DNA from 3 places in the Pseudarthrobacter sp. H2 genome. Region 1 is predicted to be linked to each of the others. Evidence: riboswitches for the same ligand, from Rfam matches in the RefSeq annotation. Region 1 holds a riboswitch; each other region holds the start of a gene.
The links. Region 1 has a riboswitch for S-adenosylmethionine ahead of ACQCSZ_RS04215 (aminotransferase class V-fold PLP-dependent enzyme). Riboswitches for the same ligand answer to the same signal wherever they lie in the genome.
Positions count from the first base shown of each region.

Region 2: it holds a riboswitch for S-adenosylmethionine, as region 1 does, so the genes downstream of both, ACQCSZ_RS10090 (ABC transporter substrate-binding protein) here and ACQCSZ_RS04215 (aminotransferase class V-fold PLP-dependent enzyme) in region 1, are expected to answer to the same signal.
Region 3: it holds a riboswitch for S-adenosylmethionine, as region 1 does, so the genes downstream of both, ACQCSZ_RS12955 (bifunctional o-acetylhomoserine/o-acetylserine sulfhydrylase) here and ACQCSZ_RS04215 (aminotransferase class V-fold PLP-dependent enzyme) in region 1, are expected to answer to the same signal.

Region 1 covers NZ_CP189594.1:900,298-903,562, forward strand. Annotated here, with positions in the region: gene ACQCSZ_RS04210 (class I SAM-dependent methyltransferase) at 1-204, opposite strand, end outside; gene ACQCSZ_RS04215 (aminotransferase class V-fold PLP-dependent enzyme) at 311-1,780, opposite strand; SAM riboswitch class IV at 1,816-1,929, opposite strand; gene ACQCSZ_RS04220 (glutamyl-tRNA reductase) at 2,007-3,265, opposite strand, start outside.
Region 2 covers NZ_CP189594.1:2,126,131-2,129,395, reverse strand. Annotated here, with positions in the region: gene ACQCSZ_RS10090 (ABC transporter substrate-binding protein) at 1-1,512, opposite strand, end outside; SAM riboswitch class I at 1,608-1,697, opposite strand; gene ACQCSZ_RS10085 (hypothetical protein) at 1,950-2,324, shown strand; gene ACQCSZ_RS10080 (isopenicillin N synthase family dioxygenase) at 2,480-3,265, shown strand, end outside.
Region 3 covers NZ_CP189594.1:2,733,936-2,737,200, reverse strand. Annotated here, with positions in the region: gene ACQCSZ_RS12965 (CPBP family intramembrane glutamic endopeptidase) at 70-849, shown strand; gene ACQCSZ_RS12960 (VOC family protein) at 977-1,615, opposite strand; SAM riboswitch class IV at 1,769-1,884, shown strand; gene ACQCSZ_RS12955 (bifunctional o-acetylhomoserine/o-acetylserine sulfhydrylase) at 1,948-3,264, shown strand.

The DNA.
Region 1 (3,265 bases):
GCCGCGCCCGACCAGCAGTGCCGTGAACTTTCCGGTCCCCGCGCCGATGTCCGCGGCGTCCTGCGCGCCCGGTGGGATCAGCCAGCCGGCCGATTCTTCAGGGTAGCCGGGGCGGACCCTTTCATAGTGCTCGCCGCCGTCCTGGAAGCTCTGCCCCAGCTGCTGGCGTCGCTCATGGTGGAGTTTGGGGCCGCCGCGTGCCACGTGCGATCTCCTTCGGCAGATCCGGTTGGGTATCCTCCGAATTTACCGCATGCGGCAGCGGGCGCCGGTCCCCGGTGCCGGACGCCCGGCCCCGGACGGCTGCCGCCTAATCCAGGGAGCAGGGGGCTGCGCCCGCGGTGCCCGGCGTGTTCGGTGCCCAGTGCGGGTAGCTGCGGGAATCGTTGGACGGGACCCAGCGGCCGGCATCCACCACGTAATCCCAGCCGAGGCCGGTCTGCCGCAGCTCCTGGATTCCGGCGAGCAGCCGCTGCGCATCCTCCAGCCGCGAGCCGAGGCCGAAGCTTGCCCGCAGGGAACCGGAAGGCAGCCCGAGCCGGCGGAGCAGGGGATGGGCGCAGAAACGGCCGTCCCGCAGGCCGATACCGTGTTCGGCCGAAAGGTAGGCCGCCACCAGGCCTGCGTCGTAGCCTGCAACCGAGAAATTCACGACGCCGATGGTCCCGGCGCCCTGTTCCGTGTCGGAGAAGATCTGGTGCACGCTCACGCCGTCGATGCGCTGGAGCCCCTCGACGAGGAAGGACCGGATGGCGTTCTCATGGGCGTGCCATTGCTCCTCGTCCAGCGCCGCGATCACCTCGGTGGCGCGGGCCAGCGTGGCGGCACCCAGGACGTTGGGGGAGCCGCCCTCGTGCCGTGCCGGGCCGGTGGTCCAGCTGACGGTGTCGAGCCTGGCGTCCAGGACCGCGCCGCCGCCGGCGAGGTGCGGGGTGCCGGCGTCGAGCCAGTCCGGGCGCCCCACCAGCACGCCGGCGCCGAACGGTGCGTAAAGCTTGTGGCCGGAGAAGGCGAGATAGTCGACGTCGTCCGCGGCGATGTTGATGCGCCGGTGCGGGGCGAGCTGGGCGGCGTCGACGACGATCCGGGCGCCGTACTCGTGGGCCAGGGCGGCCAGGGCCCGGATCGGCAGGATTTCCCCGGTGACGTTGGAGGCTCCGGTGACGGCGAGCAGGCTGATCCCGCCGTGCGCCAGTTCCCCGCGCAGCCGCTCCAGGGTGGCCGCCAGGGTGGGGGCGGCGACGACGCTGCGGTGCGGCACCTTCTGCCACGGCAGCAGATTGGCGTGGTGCTCGATGTCGAGGTAGAGGACCTCGCCGGTGTGCTTGCCGCCGCGCACGGGCAGGCAACCGGCGAGCAGGTTGAGGGAATCGGTGGTGTTCCGGGTGAAGATGACCGCATCGTCTGCCCGGCCGCCCACGAAGCCGCGCACAATGCTGCGGGCGTTCTCGTAGACGGACGTGCTGATCTGGGAGGCGTAGCCGGCGCCGCGGTGGACGCTCGCGTAGAACGGAAGGATCTCGTTCAGGTAGGCGGACACCACGGACAGGGCCGGTGCCGAGGCGCCGTAGTCCAGGTTGGCGTAGCGGACGTGGCCGCCCTGGATGAGGGGGGCCTGGATCTCGGCCCCGGTCACCGCGGAGAGCGGGCGGCCCGCGACGGCGAACCGTGCGTCCGGGTCCCCACCTTCAGTGGAGTCAAGCGCAGTGGAGTCAAGCGCAGTGGAGTCAAGCGCAGTGGAGTCAATCGCAGTGGCGGCGGGGAAAATGGCGGTTGTCAAAAGGACCTCATTCGAACAGGACCCCACGCTCCGGGGATCCGCGCTTGCCGGGTCCACTCCGGACCGGCCAGGTCGTCACCCGGGGCACCCCACCGCGAATGGAGGGTTGCCGGCCAGCAAACCGGGGTTTAGCGCTGGCACTCGTGACCTGCATCGAGCCTAGGACAACCACGCCGCCGGGGAAAAGGCCACGCTCCAATGTGAAGCGGTTTGTTACGCCATGTAGCTAGAGAGCAGCCGCAGCGGCCGGAGCGGCCGGGACGCTTTCCACGGAGCTCATCGTGCCGGGTATCCGCGGGATGGTGAGCTGGACGTTGAGGCCGAAGAGGGCTTCCAGGGCTGCCGCGTAATCGTCCTGGCGGCCGGCCGTGGCCAGTTCCCTGGCGCGGACCGTCGGGATGTGGAGCAGGCGCCGGACGATGCGGCGCAGAGCGGAGTTCACTTCTTCAGCCGTGGCGCCGCACCCGTGTTGTTTCGTGACGCGCTCCATTTCAGCCTCGAGGACTTGATGGATGTGCAGGCGCAGGGCAACGATGGCCGTGTCGACCATGCGGATTGCCTCTTGTTCCTCGAAGCGGCGCGCTGCCTGCCGGACCAGGGCACCGGCAACGCGGAGCGCCTCCGCGTCCGCCGGGGGAGCCGCCAGCCGGACCGATTCGAGGGTGATCAGTTCAATGCCCGGAAGATCCGCCACGTGAGGGTCGAAATCATGGCTGGGGGCGAGATCGATGACGGTGAGGGGATGGGCAGCTTCGTCCCTCCAGGCTGCCAGTTGGGCCGCGCCGATGCGCGTTTCGGTGCCGCTGCAGCCAATGATGATGTCTGCCCGGGCAACGGCTGCGGGCAGTTCCCGGGCCGTCAGCGCCGTTCCTCCCCTGGCCGCCGCAAAGGCGTCCGCACGGCCGGACTGGGAAAAAACATAAGTGGCTGAACACCGCCTGCTTCTGAGTATCTCCGCAACGCAGGCCGCGTACGCTCCGGTGCCGAAGAGGACCACGGACACATCGTCCAGGGCCGGCTGCCCCGATCCGGCGGCGGCAAGGTCAAGGGCCACAGAGGCTATGGACCTGCTCGTGCTGCTGAGCGCGGTCCGGGCCCCCACCTCCTTCCCCGTGCGGGAGGCCGCCTGGAACAGCCGGATCAAACGCCCGCTCGCGGTACCCGCAGCCTGCGCTTCAGCGAGGGCACGGCGGGCCTGGCCGGCGACTTCGCGCTCACCGACAACAACCGAATCGAGGCCGGTCACGACGGCGAAAAGATGCTTCGTCGCCGATTCCCCATGCGTGTGCTCGAACAGTGACGCGAGCAGGGCGGCGGCCAGGCCCGTGCAGAGGCCGACAGAGTCCAGGGCATCGGAACAGGCGGTATCAACGTCCCCCGCAGGTGAGACCTCGCAGTAGATTTCAAAGCGACTGCACGTGGACAAGACCACGGATCCGGAAACGGCGGAACTGCCGGCCAGGATGTGCCGGGCCAGCCGCGAGG
Region 2 (3,265 bases), 1.2 Mb from region 1:
GACGAGCTCCTTGTGCTGCGCGTCGGTGGTGGCGGCACGTTCCTTGGCGAAGAGCTCATTGAGCTGCTGGTCGGAATTCAAGGTCTGCGTATTGGTGGCCGGGCCGAAGACCGGGCCCAGGCCGCCATAGGCGAACTGGCGGGTTCCGAAGAATTCCACGTTGGGTTCCTTCATCGCGGTGGCGAGGAAGGTGTTGTCGGCCGCACGGTTGATCAGCTTCACGCCGATCTTGCGCCACTGCTGCTCGATCAACTCGAATGCCGGCTTGATGACGACGGAGTTGTTTGATGAGGTGACAGTGACTTCAAGCTTTTGGCCGTTCTTGGCGCGGATGCCGTCGGCGCCCACGGCCCACCCGGCCTCCTCCAGCAGGCTCTTGGACTTCTCGGGGTTGTAGGCCAGTTCGGCGGAGAGGTCAACGAAGTCCGGTGCTTCGCGGTTCAGGATGGATCCGGCGAGTTCGTAGCTGTCGGAGAGCACCGTGTCCTTCAGGGTCTGCCGGTCGATTCCGAGCTGCAGTGCCTGGCGTACCTTCGCGTCGGCGAGCTTGCCGCTGCCGATGCGGACTGCCGCCATGTTGGACGTCAGGTCGATGCCCTTGGCCGGAAGGACCTGGTTGCCGCTGCCGGCAAGGGTGGTTTCGTCGGCCGGCTGCAGGCCGCGAACCAGGTCAACCTGTCCGGTCTGCACGGCCCCGGCGCGGTGTGCCACCTCCGGGAGGTACTTCACGACGACCTTATCCAGGTAGGCGGCTCCCTGGTTCGGGGCACCCGCCGGAGCCCAGGCGTAGTCCGCACGCTTGGCCAGGACGATTTCCTCATCGGCCTTCTCCGATTCGAAGGCGAAAGGACCCGAGCCCGAGATCTTCGCGATGGCTGACTGGCCGGCGTTGTCCAGTGCAAGCGTCGTCGGGGAGACGAGTCCGGCGGTGACGGAGGAGGTGGCCCGCAGGAAGTTGGCGTCGGGGGAGGACAGCGTCACCTCCACCTGGTCCCCGCCGATGACCTGGGAGGACTTGTAGGCGGAGAAATCAACGTTCGGCTGGATCTTGGCGCTCTCGACGCCCTTCCCGAGCGCGTCGAGGTTCGCCTGGACGGCCTTGGCGTCCAGGGGTGTTCCGTCGCTGAAGCTCACGCCGGGGCGGATGGTGAAGGTGAACTTGGTCTGGTCCTCACTCGCGGTGAACTTGCTGGCGATCCAAGGGACGAGTTCGCCCTTCCGGGCGTCGAAATAGGTCAGCCGGTCAAGCACGCTGTTCAGGACGTTGGCCTTCTCGTAGAAGCGCGCCGCCTGGGTCTGGAAGTTGTTGATCGGGGTGACTTCCGCGAAGACGAACGTTCCGCCCTGCACCGGATTCCCCTCCGGGCCGGCCTGCGATGCCGAGGTGCCGCCAGCGGTGCCGCCGCAGGCGCTCAGCGCCAGGGCCGCCACACCCATCAGGGTCAGCAGGCGCAGGGGACGGCGTTTGGTCTTCGCACTCGTCGGGGGCGTGGGTGCTGCGTTGGTATCCATCGCGGATCCTCTCGGTCATGACCGAGGAACTCCAGGACCATAAGGTGCGTCCGACACGGCACGGGCCGGGTCGGTTGACCTTGGGATCTTGGCAATCTCCATCGGTCCTGGCATTAGCACCGTGCCCCGAAGGGTGGTTGCTACGGCGTCATCGAGCCAGGTCTCTCAGCCGATCTGGATGGTGTTAATTCGTGGTTACGGGTGTTTCTGGTTTTGTCGGTCGGTAGCGTCCCGGACAAACCCCACTTTGTTGCATAATCTTCGATTTCCCAATAATTACGACGCTTTCTGAAACAAATGATCACAAAGAGTCACATCGGCTGGACAGGGCCAGCCCGGCGGCCGACGTTCCACATTGCCCTGTCCAGCCACGGCAGGCGACGATAAAATTAGAGAGCGCCCGAACAGACGCATCAGTTCGTCGTGGGAAAGGCAGGATGATGACCGACAGCAGCAGCGTTGAAGAACCGGAGAAGAGAAGGCCGGAAGAACCCCAAGAACCCGTACTTCGCGGCCGATATGTCGAAGGCGACTACGGCAAGACCGGCAGGGATGGTGGCCGCCATGCCGACGACGAGGAAGGCCAGTACAGCGAAGGCGACTATGGCGCGGTCGGCAGCGAGGGCGAGCTCCCTGAGCCCCTGGGCGGGAAGGCCAAGGAAGCCGGCCGGTATGTGAAGGCCGACTACGGCGACGCGGGGGCGGTTCCAGGCCGTACCGCCGAGTCGGAAATCGGCCGGTACTCCGAGGGTGACTACGGCGCCGACGGAAAGGTCGATCCCGCCCGCAAGGCCCGTACCGACAAGCAATAACCGCACGTCCATCGGGAGCAGCGCTTCCACCGGATCGCCGGTCAGCCCAAATGTCTTATTTCGACACCTTTGTGTCCAACGCAGCAGACCTGTGCGTAACATTGAGGCTAGTTAAGGCTTCGGCTTGCCAATGGTACCGAAAAGGAATATAAACGTTGCCACTCGAAACATTGCCTGTGCTCGACTTCTCCCGTTTGAATGCCGGCCCGGAAGAGGCGTCCTTATTCCGTGACGAGTTGCGTAACGCCATGCATGAGGTCGGTTTCTTCTACCTGGCCGGCCATGGGGTCCCGCCGGAACTGACGGACGCCATGCTGGACATCTCCCGCCGCTTCTTCGAGTTGCCCGAGGACCAGAAGCTCGCGGTCGAGAACGTCCACAGCCGGCAGTTCCGCGGCTACACCAGGGTCGGCGGCGAACTCACGGACGGCGCTGTGGACTGGCGTGAGCAGATCGACATCGGCGTCGAGCGTGACGCTGTGGAGCCGGGGCCCGGCGTCGCGGACTACTGGCGCCTCGAGGGGCCCAACCTGTGGCCGGAAGCGCTGCCGGAGATGCGGAAGATTGTCTCCGAGTGGACCGAACGGCTGAGCGCCATCTCGCTCGCCCTCCTGCGGGCCGTGGCGGTCTCGCTTGGCGCGCCCGAGGACACCTTCGACGCCGCTTTCGCCGACCGCGCGTTCCCTCTGCTGAAGGTGGTGCGGTATCCGGGGGAGTCCGACCCGGAGCCCAAGCAGGGTGTCGGCTCCCACCGCGACGGCGGGGTACTGACGTTGCTGCTGGTGGAGCCCGGGAAGGGCGGTCTCCAGGTCGACTACCAGGGGAAGTGGATCGACGCGCCGCAGGTCCCCGGAACGTTCGTGGTCAACATCGGCGAGATGCTCGAACTGGCGACGAACGGCTACCTGAAGGCGACCCTGCACCGCGTGATCTCGCCCCTT
Region 3 (3,265 bases), 1.8 Mb from region 1:
GAGCCCGGGCGCCGGCCCCGGAAAAGCCGGGATCAGGCAACTACCGGCAAGTGCGGGCAAGATGGGAACATGTTGGTTCCCTCCCGCCGTCGGCTGCGGCTAGAAGTATGGATTGTGCTGGGGCTGTCGCTGGGGCAGTCGGCGGTGTACTCGGTGGTCCAGTTGCTGGACAAGCTGACCAAGGCGCCGCTGGCGCAGGGGACGTCCACGCTGAACCGCTCGCAGAGCAGCCGTGAGTACTTCGACCTCACGTACCAGCTGCTGGACATCATCTTCGCCCTGGTCCCGGTGGTCCTGGTGATTTATTTCCTCACCGAACACCGGGCGGGCCTGTCCGGAAGCAGCCGTCGCGGCGCCTCGGCGTTCCGGAAGCTGGGCCTGGATTTCGCCAGGCCCGGCAAGGACGTGCTGCAGGGGCTGGGGCTGGCCGCCCTGATCGGGATTCCGTCCCTGGGCCTGTACGCCGCCGGCCGCGCCCTCGGCATCACGACGGCGATCATCCCCAGCGCGCTGGACTCCTATTGGTGGACTGTCCCGGTGCTGGTCCTGTCCGCGGTGCGGCACGGGATCGTGGAGGAGGTGATCGTCGTGGGCTACCTGCTGGACCGGCTCGGCAAATTCGGCTGGAGCATGCCGGCGGCGATCTTCGTCAGTTCCATGCTGCGCGGCAGCTACCACCTGTACCAGGGCTTCGGGCCCTTCATCGGCAACGCGGTGATGGGAGTGGTCTTTGCCCTGGTCTACACGCGGACCCGGCGGGTGATGCCGCTGGTCATCGCGCACGCCGTCCTGGACACCGTGGCCTTCGTCGGATTCAGCCTCTTCGGGAAGGCGATCGGCCTGGGCTGAGGCGGCGGCCGGGGCGGCGGCTGGGAAGCGGGCCGCGAAGGAGGCATTAAAAAGAATTCGGCCGCCATCGGTGGGTGGCGTCAGTGGCACCCGCTGATGGCGGCCGAAGAGTTGGGCGGCGGGAGCGTCAGATGGTGACGGCTCCGGTTGCCGTTTCGAAGGTGACGGACAGGATGCCCGGCGTGCCGCGGGGGGCCAGCCAGTTCACGGCAACGTCTTCCAGCGGCTTCTCCACCGGCACGCCGAGCCACTCGGTGACGCGCTCTGCTGAGCCGGCGATCGTGAGGGCGGACATCTTGACGTTGCTCGGGTAGGCGTTGGACGGGTGAAGTTCCGGATCGCCCTCCCACTTGAGCATGTAGGGGACCTGCGGATCCGCAATGAGGCCCAGGATGCCGATCTGCTTCCAGACGAGCTCACGGCCGTCCGGGAACTTCCGGTTGCCGTTGACCGCGGCGCGGCCAAGGCGTTCCTCGAAGGGTGCCAGGTCGTCGACCTCGACACACCAGCCCATCCAGCCGCCGCCCGCTTCCGAGCGGGCGCGGACTGCCTGGCCAAAGGGGGCCTTGTCGGAAGCCGGATGGTTCAGGGCCTCCACGACCTCCAGATACTTGTGTCCCGCGAGCGGGATAATCATGTTGCGGGTCCCGAACCGGGGATGTACTCCGCCCTTCACGGCTTCGACGCCGAGGGCGGACGCAATTCGTTCGGTGGTGGCTGCCAAGCCATCGTGTTCACAGGCGTAAGAGACATGATCCATGCGCATGCCATCATCTTGGCACTTTGTGATGGGGCTCTCAGCTTAGGCGGTCCTAACCGTGGTGGGATGTCCTGCCGGGATTTGCTGGGGGAACCGCTGCGCCTTCATCTTCGTCATAAAGCTATCCAGCGCGGCTGGGGCGTTCCTAGACTGAAGCCAGGTCATGAGTGCCAGCGCACAGCCCCGGCTTGCTGGCCGGCAACCCTCGTATCGCGGTGGGGTGCCCCGGGTGAAGACCTGGCCGTCCGGCGCCCGCCGGAGGGCAAGCGCGGCGCCGCTGCCGTCCCGGGCGATGAGCCCAGGGCGGCCTGTGCCCGGTCCCCTGAGGAGCTGTTCCGATGTCCAACGCCTGGTCCTTCGAAACCCGCCAGATCCACGCCGGCCAGGAGCCGGACAGCGCCACCGGCGCGCGGTCACTGCCCATCTACCAGACGACGTCGTTCGTCTTCCCCAGCGCCGAGAGCGCCGCCAACCGCTTCGCGCTGGCCGAGCTTGCCCCCATCTACACCCGGATCGGGAACCCGACCCAGGACGCGGTGGAGCAGCGCGTGGCCAGCCTCGAAGGCGGCCTCGCCGCCCTGCTGCTCAGTTCCGGCCAGGCCGCGGAGACCTTCGCGATCCTCAACGTTGCCGAAGCCGGCGACCACATCGTGGCCAGCCCCAGCCTCTACGGCGGAACCTACAACCTGCTGGCCCACACGCTGAAGAAGTTCGGCATCTCGGTCACCTTCGTGGCGGACCCGGACAACCTGGAGCAGTGGCGCGACGCCGTCAAGCCCAACACCAAGCTGTTCTTCGGCGAGGTGGTGTCCAACCCGCGCCAGGATGTGCTGGACATCGAAGGCGTCTCGAAGGTGGCGCACGAGGCCGGCGTGCCGCTGATCGTGGACAACACGCTGTCCACCCCGTACCTGATCCGTCCGATCGAGTGGGGCGCGGACATCGTGGTGCACTCCGCCACCAAGTACCTCGGCGGCCACGGCGCCGCGATTGCCGGCGTGATCGTGGACTCCGGCAACTTCGACTTCGGCAAGGACCCGGAGCGGTTCCCCGGTTTCAACACCCCGGACCCCACCTACAACGGCCTGGTCTACGCCCGGGACCTCGGGGCGGACGGCGCCCTGGGCGCCAACCTCTCCTACATCCTCAAGGCCCGCGTCCAGCTGCTGCGCGACCTCGGCTCGGCCGTCTCCCCGTTCAACGCCTTCCTCATCGCCCAGGGCATCGAGACCCTGAGCCTGCGCGTGGAACGCCACGTCGCCAACGCCACCAGGGTGGCTGAGTGGCTGGAGGCGAGGGACGACGTCGAATCCGTCGCCTACGCGGGGCTGCCGTCCAGCCCCTGGTACGAGCGTGGCCGCAAGTACGGGCCCAAGGGCACCGGCGCGGTCGTGTCGTTCAACCTCGCCGGCGGAGCGGAGGCTGGCAAGCGCTTCGTTGATGCGCTCGAGCTGCACTCGCACGTGGCGAACATCGGCGACGTGCGCTCCCTGGTCATCCACCCGGCGTCGACCACCCACAGCCAGCTCACGGCGGAACAGCAGGCAGTGGCGGGCGTGACGCCGGGGCTCGTGCGGCTCTCGGTGGGACTGGAACACATCGACGACATCCTTGCGGACCTCGACGCCGGATTCCGGGCGGCCAAGAGCGCCTGAG